Linked DNA regions of Methanovulcanius yangii. Each later gene encodes a partner of the first gene's protein in a complex. Links are inferred from orthologs where the notes say so. Each region holds a gene or a part of one and is shown on either strand. Other genes may lie near its edges.

The links.
Region 2: the proteins of AZH53_RS01340 (region 1) and mcrC are in contact, whole or in part, in a cryo-EM structure (PDB 9H1L), measured with the Methanococcus maripaludis proteins. The link is inferred for Methanovulcanius yangii from one-to-one orthologs. Residues at the interface, in WP_011170365.1 of Methanococcus maripaludis: Arg6, Glu8, Gln30, His32, Val33, Met34, Gln35, Tyr39, Leu80, Ser81, Arg82, Leu85, Pro86, His87, Cys90, Asp91, Ser93, Glu94, Arg97, Lys98, Lys102, Pro103, Asn104, Met105, Ile106, Gly107, Ala109, His110, Lys122, Glu123; in WP_011171501.1 of Methanococcus maripaludis: Arg5, Lys6, Glu7, Gln8, Ile9, Val10, Asp11, Cys12, Arg13, Ala14, Val15, Met16, Gly17, Gly19, Glu20, Gly22, Gly23, Leu24, Gln26, Arg27, Gly28, Thr29, Phe30, Ala31, Glu32, Leu34, Asn36, Thr51, Tyr59, Arg62.

Annotation. Positions count from the first base shown.
Region 1 is NZ_LTBL01000001.1:261,965-270,330, reverse strand. Bases 2,915-5,808 are described here. They hold AZH53_RS01340 (methanogenesis marker 7 protein), read left to right. Parts: upstream 2,915-3,836; coding sequence 3,837-4,781; downstream 4,782-5,808. Other genes in these bases: AZH53_RS01330 (PEGA domain-containing protein), read right to left, coding at 5,327-5,808; AZH53_RS01335 (carboxymuconolactone decarboxylase family protein), read left to right, coding at 4,843-5,325; AZH53_RS01345 (methanogenesis marker 17 protein), read left to right, coding at 3,256-3,840; AZH53_RS01350 (methanogenesis marker 15 protein), read left to right, coding at 2,915-3,251. In the rest of the region: methyl-coenzyme M reductase-associated protein Mmp3, read left to right, coding at 1-1,094; AZH53_RS01360 (methanogenesis marker 6 protein), read left to right, coding at 1,091-1,555; AZH53_RS01355 (methanogenesis marker 5 protein), read left to right, coding at 1,562-2,017; more of AZH53_RS01350, read left to right, coding at 2,010-2,914; more of AZH53_RS01330, read right to left, coding at 5,809-6,139; AZH53_RS01325 (MBL fold metallo-hydrolase), read right to left, coding at 6,225-6,962; AZH53_RS01320 (flavodoxin domain-containing protein), read left to right, coding at 7,217-7,726; AZH53_RS01315 (flavodoxin domain-containing protein), read left to right, coding at 7,884-8,366.
Region 2 is NZ_LTBL01000001.1:1,310,046-1,316,299, reverse strand. What follows is about bases 3,236-6,161. They hold mcrC (methyl-coenzyme M reductase I operon protein C), read left to right. Parts: upstream 3,236-4,348; coding sequence 4,349-4,975; downstream 4,976-6,161. Other genes in these bases: mcrA (coenzyme-B sulfoethylthiotransferase subunit alpha), read left to right, coding at 5,756-6,161; mcrG (coenzyme-B sulfoethylthiotransferase subunit gamma), read left to right, coding at 4,986-5,750; mcrD (methyl-coenzyme M reductase operon protein D), read left to right, coding at 3,869-4,345; mcrB (coenzyme-B sulfoethylthiotransferase subunit beta), read left to right, coding at 3,236-3,851. Outside these bases: AZH53_RS06750 (chloride channel protein), read left to right, coding at 1-1,090; AZH53_RS06745 (4Fe-4S binding protein), read left to right, coding at 1,227-2,111; more of mcrB, read left to right, coding at 2,550-3,235; more of mcrA, read left to right, coding at 6,162-6,254.

The DNA of each region.
Region 1 (8,366 bases):
CCCACGTGGTCTCAGGTATGGCAGTGCTGGAAGAATGGACAAAGGGAGATCAAATCCTGAGAATGGAACGGATGATGAGCCGTGCCGACACGTCCACCGCATTTACCACAACGGATATGGCAACTCCTCTGACGGAGGGCATGCAGATATTCAGCCATGTCCTAGCTTCGGCAAACGGATACCGGAAAGAAGGAATCGATACAACCCGTGCGGCAAGTGTCGAACACCTCCTGCGGACGATGGGGAGTGAACGAATGACCGTCAGCCTCGCCTCCAGCACCCATATCAGGGATGATCGGATGAAAGACAGCGCGGTCGAATTCGAAGGAGACCCGCATTCCCGGTTTGAAGGAACAATAACCACCCGTGTTCAGGGACGAAACCGTGGGTCGGTCTATATCTACACGGAGGACATCCCCGGAAGTGTAAACCATACGGTTGTCGGCCAGGTAGAACAGGGAATCGAACTGCCCATCCTTGCGGGGGGCGGGGAGACGTTCATCGTGAAGGTGGAGCCGAAGCAGCTGGATTTGCGCGGGATGGAACTTGCCGATGCGTTGAAGCTTGCCAAAGAGCGCGGCATCATCGCCGAACCCGACACCGAAGAGATGCAGAGTGTCGTCTTCGAACAGAAACCGGCAACGACCCTTGAAATTCTCGCCGAAGGGAAGGTTGCCCTTACCACCGTACCCCTGAGTCAGGTCATCACCATCGAACTCTTCGAAGACGAGGCCCCAAAGACCTGCCATATCTTCAGGTCGGTTACCGGACTGCGGTGGTATGATATCGGAAAAATGCCGCTACTCATGAAGTTTGAAGATGTCTATCTCTTCCAGCCGGAGGTGTCGAAAAAGACGATTATCCACCGGGAGAATCTTCCGGAGGGTGAGGTGCCCGCAAACATCCTTGCAATGACGAACGATTCACGCAAGACCGCGGGCCTCGTGGGCGTTCGCACAGTCCCCTCCGCCGAATTCGGCCCTACTTCAGAGCCGATGGAGAGCACCAACATTATCGGGAAAATTCTCGACCCGGAAAAACTTAAAGGACTCAGGGAAGGAAAGCCGGTCTATCTCAGGGAGGCAGAGCGATGACAAAAAAGATGTATACTCCCTCATACGTGGGAACGGTGACGAAATACGTCTTCATCGACTCTCCCAATGTCACTCCCCAGACCCTCGCAATCCGGGCCTATGAAATCTCCGAAGGAGTAATGATCAAGGAGACGTGTTTTGGCCTTCAGGTCACGGGGAAGCCCGATGAGGTGCGAACTCTCATACGTGAACTCCGCACGGTGGACCCGGCACATATCTTTGTCAAAGATCGGGGATTTCCTCCCGGCGACCCCCGGCGGTGTCGTGCAAACCTCGGGGGAGCACGACCCGGCTATTACGGCCATGAATTTGAAAGCGGGATTCTGCGATATATATCGCATGGACTGGAAGAGATCGGTTCACAAACCGCTCCTGTCAGGAAATTTGAAAAGAAAAGAATGGATGAGGGGAAGCTGCCGGTCGAGAGGCTTCTGGAAATCATCGATAATGAAGAGGACTGATTCATAATGGCAAAAGTATTTATTTATCCTGCCACAAGCCTGGTGCTCTCCGATATGGTGGAGCGCTGGGGCCATGAGCCCCTGGGCGCTGCAATCGCCATCAGGGAACGGATTCAGACAGCAAGTCTTGATTCCCCGCCCCTGCAGATGACGCCCGAAGACCCGAAGAAAGGACTGAAATGGGCCGCAGTTGAGGTCCCGGCTGGAGTACGGGGCAGAATGGCCCTGTATGGACCGATGATAGATGAGGCGGATGCCGCCATCATCATCAATGATGCCGATCTCGCCTTCGGGTGCATGGGATGTTCGCGCACCAATGAACTGGTGATGTACCTCCTCAGAAAGCGGTCGGACATACCCCTTCTCGACATTAAATACCCCACCAGTGACGAGGAAGGCATCGAGTTCGTCGCCTCGATAAAGGAATTTCTGACAGCACTCGGGGGTGAGACGAATGAGTGAGCAGCCGGTGCGTGTGGCACAACTCTCCTGCGGCCCTGAACACAGCGGGGTACAGAAGGAAATCTACGATGCGGCGGCGATGGTCAATGCAGAGATGTTCTTCCCTGACGTGACCCTCGCCGACATTCGACGATCATATGATGAATTCGGACTGGAAGCCCGTTCCGGCGACCTGAAACTTGCCATTGCACGGGCCATGGCACTGGTGGAAGGATCCGTTGAGGCAGATGCGGTATTCATTGCCACCTGTTTCCGGTGTTCGGAAGCCGCAATCGTCCGCAATGAACTGCGCCGGTACATTCATGAGAATTCCGACCTTCCGGTCGTCAGTTACTCATTTACCGAACGCACCACTGCAGGGACGCTCCTGACAAGGATGGAAGCCCTTACGACCATTGCACGGAGGCGGGCACTCCTCGCTCGTGAAAAACAGGTCGGAATCACGCTCGGCGTTGATTCGGGATCATCCACCACGAAGGCCATCGTCATGCAGGATAATGAGATCATCGGAACCGGGTGGACAGCGACGACGGAAGTGCTGAAGAGCGCAGAAACGGTCATGGAAAGCGCTCTCTCGGAAGCTGGACTGAAATTAAGCGACATTGAAGCGATTGGCACGACAGGGTACGGCAGATATCTTATCGGCGAGAAGATAGGTGCAGATCTCATCCAGGAAGAGCTCACGGTCAACTCGAAGGGAGCAGTCTTTCTTGCCGACCGGCAGCACGGAGAAGCGACGGTCATCGACATCGGAGGCATGGACAACAAGGCAATATCAGTTCAGGACGGAATACCCGGAACGTTTACAATGGGAGGTATCTGTGCCGGTGCATCGGGACGATTCCTGGAGATGACCGCCAAGAGAATCGGCGTTGACATCACCGAACTCGGACCCATTGCGATGAAAGGCCTCTCCCGGGAAGTCCCCATGAATTCATACTGTATCGTCTTCGGGACACAGAGTCTTGTCAACGCCCTTGCGGAAGGACATTCAAAAGAGGATGTGGCGGCAGCTGCGTGCCGCAGTGTTGCAGAACAGGTCTTTGAGCAGCAGTTGCAGGAGGTTGATATCAAGGAGCCTGTGATCATGGTGGGAGGGACATCACTCATCGAAGGTCTCGTCAAGGAGATGGGCTCGCTTCTTCAGACTGAAATCGTGGTCCCCCATCACTCGCAGTATATCGGCTCTGTCGGGTCGGCGCTCCTGTCATCCGGATTCATCAGGGGAGAGTAGTACCATGGATGCACTTGAGTACTTCGAGGTTGAATGTGCTGAAGAGGTGGGACGGCAGACCTATCACGAGATAGCCGACAATATCCTGAAAGATCTCGACCTGAGCCACTCAATCGGAAGGCTCCATATTTATATTGATCCCGAGACACCGCTCTTTCTTGCCGTCGGCCTCATCAAACAGATCCCTGGCAGAGTCAGGATCGGCGATTTCTCGAGTGCCATCGCAAAGGAGGACGGCATCGTCCTCGATATCGGGGAAGAAACCTATCTCTCCCAGATGCTCACTGTACTCTGGGACATGTTTGGCAGGGACCAGATCGATCAGCCGGACAGGTTTACGGTCTTCATCCGTGTCCCGGGGCTGAATCCTCGTGAGATAGAGAAGATCGAGGTCATGGACCCGTCTGCAGGCTTGTTCCGGGATATCATATATGCCCTTCAGTGGATCGCTCCTGAGGGATTCAAGGTGAGGCGGGAGTCAATAGGCAAAGGCCGATTTTTCTACCTTGCATCGGAAAATACCCTTGATGAAGATCTTGTCGAGACTCTTGTTGCAGAGAAATTCAGGCTTATGGAGGAAGCGGAATGACAACACTTGTTCCCATCACCTATAAGGGCGGTGTATACCGCCATGATATCGTCATCGACCTGATCGACGACCTTGGCGGGTACATCGTACAAAAACACATGATTGCACAGGATGTCGTCCTTCAGTCGCTCGTTCCCAAAGATGATATTGAGCTGATACGAAAGATCAGCAGACCTCTCGGGGGGGAGGTCTTCGAATCCCCGCTGGTGGGGACGGAGATTGCCGTCGTCTCCCCGAGTCTTGAGATCCATCATCTCCCCCACTCCTCCTGTGATGTTGCAGAATATCTCCGCCAGGCAGGGGCAAAGACGAATATGGTCGGCCTCGCCCGCGGATACGGAAAGAGGATTGCCAATCTCAACATCGAGGAACGCGACATCATCAACGAACATGACTGTGCCGTCATTCTTCTCGGTAATTTCGAATCGTGCATCGAATACAAGATGCCGGCCCTGAGACGGGGGATAAAAGTGCCGATTATTCTGACCGGGCGTCCGGACACCGAGGCACTCAGGAGAATTATCGACCCGCCGGTTGATGGATATGTCGGGGGGATTGGAAGAATCGGCCATCGTATGCGCCAGCAGGAGGGAGAGATTGACCGGCTTGATGCCCTCGTGGATGAAATATCACAGGTCCTTAACATCCGTCGCGAAGAGGTGGCGAAGGACCCGCTCTCGGTAAGTCCTGCCCGTCTGATGACGGTCATCGATGATGCAATGGAGATCACCGCAGGTTCGACGCATCCGACGCCCATCACGGTACAGATTGCCGGGTTGCGGGTGAAAGTGCCCTACGAACCCTATGCGGCTCTGATGAAGGAGATTGAGATTGAAAACGGTGTGCGGATCGGGGATGTCGCCGAACTCCTTCCGTCCCGTATGCGCAACTATATCCTCATACGCATCCGTCCATTCTCTGAAACGAAGATTATGGTGTGAAGAATAAGCAGGTATTTTACGGAGTACATAAAACCTTTTTTTGCGACTGGATTGGTGCATATTGAAGTACGAAGAAACTTTACAGGAAATAATCGACCGGGGAACCGCCGGTGCATCTGCAGAGTGGCTTAATGTCATCAAGGAAGAATACGGCGCCGTCCCCCTGATTTATAAGAAGATGGCAAAAAAACCGGAGGTTCTTCTCTCACATCTCCTTTTCAAGGAGGCAATTGCAAAAACCTCCAGTATCGAACCGAAGATGGTCGAATTGATCTCTCTTGCTGTCGGTGCCGCCCTCAATTGCCGCCACTGCGTAGAATATCATATGAACGGTGCCATAAAAAAGGGGGCAACGAAGGAAGAGATCCTCGAGGTAGTACTCCTCGCAGGCTCCCTTGCGCAGGCGGCAGTACTTGCTGATGCCTATAGGGTAATCGATGCAGGAAACGGCAACAGTAACGGAAATGGAGATGGAAAAGAACAGGAAGAAAGCTGTGCAGGGTCGTGCGACCTGAATGGCGTCAGCCTGAAAAAATCAGAATAATCTATTTTCCCTTTAATGTGCGCAGGATACCGGTCACGGAGACTGCAAGGGCAATTCCGGCAATGGTCCAGCACGAGGGCGCAGGAGATGACGGTGGCACGGAGGGGGCTGTCCGGGATACTGGTATGGATTCCGTTCCAACAGGTGTCGCTGTCGGCGTCTTTTCCGGCGAGAGCGTTACATCCAAAACAGCCATAGTGCCCGTCCGGATGACGACCTCCGCTTCAAAGACTGCATATCCGGCTTTGGAAACAGTCACATCTATGTTGCCGCCAGGTAGATACTCGATCACAAGGGGGGTCGTTCCGTACGGCATTGTGTTTACTGTTACCATCGCACCGGAAGGATCACTGGTCACGTGGATCGATCCGGTGGGGTCCGTAGCGATAACTGCTGTAAGGTCCGGTTTGGTGAGAGTGACGCTTATAGTGGCAAAACTCGCTCCGGAGCTGATGAGATCATACCGGCCGAGCGGAACCGGTGCCGCCCAGACAAGATAGGTCCCCGCGTCCAGCATACCTCCTGCGTATCGGGTGTCCCAGGAGTATTCCCAGCGTCCTCCGTCCACGACCGTTCGGGTAAAGGTTGCAGGGTCACCTGATACCACTGACGATGGTATGCTGTCCATCCGTACCCCTCCGGGGGGGAGGTTCGGTCCTGTGAGAAAGAGGTACATCTCATCATATCCTCCTGCGCTACCGGAAAGAACGACCGTTTCACCAATCGTGGCAGAAACAATCGAAGATGCAGGCACTGTCATGCAGATGGCGGCGATGAACACAGCAAGGAGCCAATTGTTTCCGATTCCCATCATGGAATCATCCCAAGGTAATGCTGATTGGGTGTATTACGACAAGAGCGTTTGTGTAGCCATGATGTGGTGTGCTGTTCACCAAAAATCACGGGACACCCACACCAGGTCCGGGAGCACTGGTTTTTTTGGTATTCATGAAGATTGAGCCATGCCCCGGAATGATGAAATCTGCAGCAGAACAGAGAAGACGCTCGCTTTCAAGTGTCTGCTCGTGCGAATAAAAATCACTGTTGTAGTCCCATACCCGTCCAAGTGCATAGTACGTGGCATCGATGACTGCATCGCCGGCTATGGCAATTGTCGAGGGACCTATGCCTGAGATGCTGCCGCCCCTCTGTGTCCTTTCATGAAAACGAAGGGGCCCGGTTGTCACGAGCAGGGATGCGTGATCAATAGTATGGCCGGGCGTATATACAACCTGCACCCCGTCGGCAATCATCTCTCCATCCCTTACACCAGTATAGTCAGGGGCATGTCGCTCAACTGCCGTGCGGGAGAGGAGAAATTCACTTTCCGGGAAGAGGGAAAGATTCAGGAAATGATCGGCATGCCAGTGGGTAATAAAGACGGCATCGATATCCTCCGGGCGAAGACCCGCATTGTGGAGCGACTGAAGGAGACGCCGCTCGTTGGCCGAGCGATTCTCCACAGAACGGTTTGTCTCAAAATCAAAACCGGTATCAACCAGGATTCTTCTGTCGGACTGAAGATAGGTAACTGTCGAACCGCCGCCGACACCGCACAACTTCTTCAGGGCGATAGCGGGAGAGTATGCCTTCTCAAAGGCTTCGACAAGAATGCTCCCCTTTTGAACGATTTTCATCTCCGTGACCGGCATTTTGCCATTCCTCATGTGAAATTGATTCCGACGACAATTCAAATCTGTGCTTCTCCCCGATTCGGGGAGGGGGGCATGTTCGTGATTCCGCCGGGAGCTGGTTTCTTACAATCGGGCCCATGGAGGGATTGCGCCTCAGGCAGTTCACCGGATTGTCAGAAGCCGTTTCCATCACCAACCCCCCGACTCCTCGACATTACACAATATTTAACACATTTCAACAGGATACCGGGATGCATATGTGTGCCAAAAAGGTTCTTGTCACCTACGCCACCAAATACGGGACAACAGAGGAAATTGCCGGACAGATTGCTCAGATTCTCGTCGATTCCGGGCTGGATATCGATCTCATCCCGGTCATGGAAGTAGGTAAAGTGGATGACTACGATGCCATCATCATCGGAAGCCCGGTCTATATGGGAAAAATTCTGGTGGAAGCACGCGAATTTTGTAAACAGTACAAACCCTATCTCGAGGGCAAATGGATTGCCTTTTTTGTCGACGGGGTTTCCCTCTGCAAAAAAGACGAAAAGAGCCTGAAATCCATGTTTTCCGCAATCGATGACATGCTCCTCTATATTCTGATCGAAGAGAAGGCTGCCTTCGGTGGAAAACTTAATTTCGGGGTTCTCAGTGAATCGGACATGCAGATAGCTACCATGGCCGGCGCACCGGAGGGGGATTTTTCCACCCCGGAAGAGGTCCGTGCATGGGCAACGGATATCGCACAGAAAATTACAGAGTTATGACAGATTCAACAACAGGCTCAAAATAATACACATTTTCCAAATTTTTTTTAACTTAATAAAAGCATTCATTAGATTACACTGCAAAAATTCTCCTACCTGCATTTCCCTCCAGGGAGTATATCCTGCAGGGTGAGCATTCCATGGATTACGAGGACATATGATAGAGAAAATTCTGGTGGCGTATGCAACAAAATTCGGTGCGACGGGCGAAATAGCCGAAACCATTGCAGCAACATTACGGGAAAACGGGAAAGACGCAGAAGCAAAACCCATCCATGATATCTACGACATCACTCCCTATACGACAATCATTCTCGGCAGTCCCATTTATTATCATAAGGCCCTCCCCGAAATCACCGCGTTTGTACGGGATCACCAGAATATGCTCCGTGAGATCCCGGTTCTCGGGTTTCTAAGCGGGTATACCCTCATTGATATCTCTCCCGAACGCAAGAAAGCCGCATCAAATGCTTTCGATGATGTCCGGGTTTACACTGATATCCGGGAAACCGGGTATTTTGCGGGAAAAGTCTTGGATGACGGGTTCAGCCTTCGGGAAAAAGCAGCCATGAAAATGGAGGGAATAAAGCCCGGCGATTTCCGCAATATGGAAACCATCCGTTCATGGACACGGGGCCTG
Region 2 (6,254 bases), 1.0 Mb from region 1 along the record:
GATTCCGTTCTTCCTCATTGCCGGCCTCGTAACCGGTCTGATGGGGCTTCTCTATATAAGGACCTATATCGCATCCCGCGTTTCTTTCAGCGGATTTATCGAGTCAAGCGGGCTTCCTCCATATTTAAAGCCCGCGGCAGGTGCTTTTCTCGTGGGCGTGCTTGTTATTGCTCTCAGTCTCCTCTCACCTGAGACCTTTCTGGCAGGCATTGCAAGTCTCGGGACGGGGTATGGCGCCCTGCAGATGATTATCTATGCAATGATTCCGCTCTCCGTTCTTCTCCTCCTCCCTTTCATGAAGATCGTCACCACTTCGCTTACCATAGGGTCCGGGGGGAGCGGAGGAGTCTTTGCTCCGGCACTTGTCATCGGTGCCGCAACCGGTGGGGCACTCGGGACTCTCCTGCATATCCTTCTGCCGGCGTATGTCCCGGCAGCGTCCATACCCGCATTTGCCGTGGTGGGCATGATATCCCTTTTTGGCGGCATTTCCCATGCCCCTGTGGCAGTGCTCATCATGATTGTCGAAATGACCGGTAATCTCTCCCTTTTTGTGCCTGCAATGGCCGCTGTGGCTGTATCCTCGATAGTGACCTGGGATTCGTCCATCTTTCTGGCTCAGGTGGAAGACCGTGCACATTCTCCTGCACATCGTGGGGATTACCGGATCGATATTCTCCAGGAAATCGGGGTGGCCGGTGCAATGATCACCGGGGATGCGGTGATTACGGTGACCGGGGATATGGAGACGAACGAGGTGCTGGAGATCATTGAACGTACCGGGCATACCGGATATCCGGTCATCGAGGAGGGTCGACTGGTGGGGATAATAACCATAGGGGATCTCCGGGGCGGAACGGCCCCTGACAACCGCTCCCTGACAGTGCGTGACTGCATGACGACTCCGTTGATTACCCTTTCCACCGCCGATACCCTCGAAGATGCGGTTCTTCTGATGACGGGAAAAGACATGCATCACATCCCTGTTGTATTTTCCAACGAGAAGGACAGGCTTGCAGGATTTCTCACTTCAACGGATATTATGCGTGCATATGCGAAGGCCCTGCAGCTGGATACGGGTGCCTCCTGAGCAGTGGTTTGGGGCTGTGGAGCCCCTAATTCCTGATTAGGGGCCTGAAATGCAACTCAATTGTTCATTTTGGACACTGGTCCTCCGAACAATGTGCCGCAGTCTCTATTATGATCAAGGTCATAAATGGTGACCAATGAAACTGGTCACAGAAGGTATAGACGCACTTCCCGGCGTCATTGTTGAAGAAGGGGCCCGGAGCTACACTGTCCGACTGAGAGTCCCGGCAGGGGTCATCACCCCCGGGCAGATTAAGAAGGTGGCCGACCTTGCTCAGGAATTCGGGACCGATATGCTGCATCTGACTACACGCCAGACGATCGAGATACCTCATGTCACCGAAGAGAACGTTGCGCCTCTGCAGATCGCTCTCGAGGAGAATGGTACGCCCATTGGTGCAGAGCATGAGACCGTCGTCAATATCACCGCCTGTCCCGGGAATGAGCGATGCCGTCTTGCGAATGTCGATTCGCTCTCTCTTGCCATGGATGTCGACAAGAAATATTTTGGCCGTGATATGCCGGTAAAGACAAGGATCGGTATTTCTGCGTGCCCGAACGCGTGTGTTAGCGAACGACTCTGTGAGGTGGGTGTGACAGGACTTCTCAAGCCGGTACGGCACCCGGAAAAGTGCACCGGCTGTGGCACGTGTGTAGAATACTGCAAGGAGGATGCCCTTGAGGTCGTCAACGGTGTCATCATTCTGAATAATGACCGGTGTATACGCTGCGGGTCCTGTGTCCATACCTGTCCGTATGACGTCATCACCGCGGGTGAACCGTGGTACCAGATTACATTCGGGGGAAAGAGGGGACGCCATCCCAAGCTTGGGCACCATATCATCACCGTATCGGGGGTGGAGACGGCATCAAAGGTAATCGACATTCTGATGTACAGAATTTACCGGCATGCGGTGAGTGGTCTCCTCCTCGGCGACCAGTTGGATGATGCATATCTCAGCATAATCCTCTCGGAAATTGAGAAAAAAATTCCTCCGGAAAATATTGTGTCCGAGTGGTGAAAGGCCCCGTTTCATCTCATTTTTACCGGAGGGGTAAGAGTCCGGATTTTGTTCTCATGTATGTTCCTTTCGATTTGCTTTTTTAGCCCCATGCGCTTGCAATACGGCGTTTAATCGATAATTATGGAGCGCATTGATTTATTGAGAAAACCCCGTCCCGGAGTTATACATAGTGCTACGCGGAACGAATATTCGTATTACAACCTGTATAAAAAGCCTGATTTGAGCTTTTTCTCGAATTATAGGTGAAAAATGGGATTTATTCAAATCGGATTATACGCCAAGTTTTTAGCAATCCTTATATCCTTCGATAAGGAATATCCTCTTGTCCCATGCGGGGACGTGCAGTAGTTACCCTCATCGATATCCGGTCAGGTTCGCCTGACGTTGTTCAGTAAATGTAATGCATTGCACTAATGGGTAATTGGAGGAAAATAAATGGCAAAATATTCCGACACAATCGATCTCTATTCGGATGACGGAAAGCTGCTGAAGAGCGATGTCGTGCTTGACAAGATCAGCCCGCTCGTGAACCCGGCAACCATGAAGATCATCGACCTCACCAAGAGGTCCATCGCAGTCAACCTCGGTGGAATCGAGGCTGGCCTGAAGTCCGGCAAGCTCGGCAAGGGCAAGATCCTCGGCCGTGAGCTCGACCTTCCGATCATGGCAAACAAGGACGCCATCGTCGGCTCAATCAAGGAGATGCTCGACATCGAGGGCGGCGAGACCGTCGTCAACGAGTTCAAGGGCGGAAACCTTCTCCTCATTGAGGTCCCGAAGGCACGTCTCGAGGCAGCATCCACCTACGATGCAGCTATCACGTCAGTTGCAGCAGCAACCACCTACGCAATTGTTGACCAGTTCAACATCGATGCATTCAATGCATCCACCGTCAAGGCCGCATGCTGGGGCGGATACCCGCACACCATGGACATGCCCGGAGCAGGCGTCTCCTCAGTGCTTTCCATCCCCCAGAACAACGAAGGTCTTGGTTTCGCACTCCGTAACATCGGTGTCAACCACGTGGTCATGATGACCCAGCGCAATGCAATGCAGGGTGCAACCCTCGCAGCCACGCTCGAGACTGCCGGTGAGTTCGAGATGGGCGGTGCAATCGGCCCGTTCGAGCGCCACATGCTCCTGCAGTACGCATACCAGGGTCTGAATGCAAACAACCTCGTCTACGACCTCGTCAAGGAGAACGGTCAGACCGGTACCATCGGTACTGTCGTCCAGTCGCTTGTCGAGCGTGCAATCGCTGACAAGGTCATCGTGCCCGGCAAGAAGGGCGGGTACTTCCAGTTCTACGACACGAAGGACCCCATGATGTGGAACGCATACGCAGCAGCCGGTACCATGGCAGCTACCATGGTCAACTGTGGTGCAGGACGTTTCGCACAGGCAGTCTCCTCGACTCTCCTGTACTTCAACGACCTGCTTGAGCACGAGACCGGTCTCCCCGGCACCGACTTCGGTCGTGTCATGGGTACTGCCGTCGGTTTCTCGTTCTTCAGCCACTCCATCTATGGTGGCGGTGGTCCCGGTATCTTCAACGGTAACCACGTCGTGACGCGCCACGCAAACGGCTGTGCAATTCCGTGTGTGGTAGCAGCCTGTGCACTCGATGCAGGAACCCAGATGTTCACTCCTGAGGGCACCTCTGCCATCATGGGCGAGACCTACGGACAGATTGACGTGTTCAGCAAGCCGATCCAGCAGATCGCCAACGGCGTCTGAATTGAGATTCGATCCGAATGACTGAAGCAGATTACCCTCAGTGCAGAATCGTCCCGCTTCGCATGCTTAAGCCGGAGTCCTCCGAGAAGCTTCTCAATCTTATTGTGAAGGTTCCCGGAATCCGCCGCATGATGATAAACGGCCCAAGTCTTCCCCGGACAGTACCATACGGTCCGGCCCGGGGAAAACCGAACCCCAATACCAACCGTAGAGTGATCACAGTCGGTACGTCCGACTTTGAACTCCAGGTGCAGGTGGGTTCGATCACGATGGAAGTCGAGGACGATAGTGTTATTGAGGAAATCCGAGCCCTTTGTGACGCCTTTTTTGAAGAGAAAAAATTCCCGTATCAACTTCAGAGCGGGAGAAAATTCATGAAAACTCAGGCGACTACCGCTGATTACGCGAAGTATGGTCCGCATGCGGACCCCGCAGTGATTGGGCTCACGGACCCACGGAAGAAAGAAGGTCCGATCATTATACAGGGAAGATAACGCATGCCGATTGGACGTGTAACCCAGGTTGTTGACTGTCGCGAATCCATGGGGATGGGGAAAGGCGGTGGCCTTGCCCAGCGTGGCACTATTTCAGAGTGCCGCCATCCGGATGTGATCGTCGTCGGGATGTCACCCGGGCGCAGACACGTTACCAAGCCGGTGTGTGACATTACCTCTGCCCTTCGCAGGGAAGGAGTGGAATTTTCGGTGAGCACACTTGTGCTCAATGCCGGAAGCGGCGTACCCGCCGACGCTCCGAAGATTGCCGGTTCCGTGCTGGGAGCGTATTTCGGCCTCTCGGCAAAGGAAGTGTCCCAGATTGAACAGCATAAAGTTGCAATTCTCCATCACGGGAATGTGCGTTCCCATGTCGTCGAGAAGGTCAGGTTCATTCTGGCGCAGGCGGATGTGAAGGCAGTGGTTGTCTCACAGGCACCGATCGATTACGAGGACCTCGCAAAGGTCGGTGTAAAGACAGCGTATGTGATGCCCCCTGAGGGCGCTATCCGCACCAAAGGTACGGTTGTTGCCATCGTCGGCGGTGTCACGCGTGGTCAGACCCCTCCACGGGAGAAACTCTCTGAAGTCATTCAGGCTGTAATGAAAGAGATGAAAAAATCTAATTGAGGTGAAATATATGGCATACAAACCGCAGTATGGTCCGGGTACCTCTACCGTCGCCGAGAACAGGCGCCGCCAGATGAACCCCGCCGTCGAACTTGAGAAAGTTCGTGAAGTCACTGATGAAGATGTCGTGCTTGTCCTCGGACACCGCGCACCTGGTTCCGCATATCCGACCGCACACCCGCCGCTCGCAGAGCAGCAGGAACCCGACTGCCCCATCAGGAAGATCGTCGCCCCGACCGAGGGTGCAAAGGCAGGAGACCGTGTCCGTTACGTCCAGTTTGTCGACTCGATGTTCAACGGCCCTTCACAGCCCTACCAGCGTACCTACACCGAGTGCTACCGCTTCCGTGGTATCGACCCCGGTACACTCTCCGGTCGCCAGATCGTCGAGTGCCGTGAGCGTGACCTCGAGGCATACTCCAAGTGGCTCATCGAGACCGAGATGTTCGACCCCGCACTGACCTCCATCCGTGGTGCAACCGTGCACGGTCACTCACTCCGTCTTGCAGAAGACGGCCTGATGTTCGACATGCTCCAGAGGTGCATCCTCGGAGACGACGGTGTCGTCCGCTACGTGAAAGACCAGATCGGTGAAGCACTTGACCGTGAAGTCCTTGTCGGCAAGCCGATGGACGAGTCATGGACCAAGGCAAAGTCGACCATCTTCCACTCTCTCGTCGGTGAATCATACCGTGACGACGAGGAGTATGTAGAGTACATCGTGCGTGTCCACACGCTCAGGACAAAATACGGCTTCATGCCGAAAGAGGAGTGATTTAAATGGGAAAAATTGAGAGATCACAGAAGCTCTTCCTCAACGCACTGAAGGAGAAGTTCGAGGGCGAGGACCCCGAGTCAGTAAAGACCACCTTCTACAACTTTGGCGGCCTCAAGCAGTCTCCGCGTAAGCGCGAGTTCATGAAGGCAGCAAAGGGCATCGAGATGGAGCGTGGAATTTCCATGTACGACCCCGAGCACTGCCACCTTGGCGGTCTGCCCATGGGTCAGAGACAGCTCATGACCTACGAGGTCTCCCAGACCGGAGTCTTCGTGGAGGGTGATGACCTGCACTTCGTCAACAACGCCGCCATGCAGCAGATGTGGGACGACATCCGCCGTACCGTGGTTGTCGGCATGGACCTTGCACACGCAACGCTCCAGAAGCGTCTCGGCAAGGAAGTTACCCCCGAGACCATCAACGAGTACCTCCACATCCTCAACCACGCAATGCCCGGTGCAGCAGTGGTTCAGGAACACATGGTCGAGACCCACCCCGGCC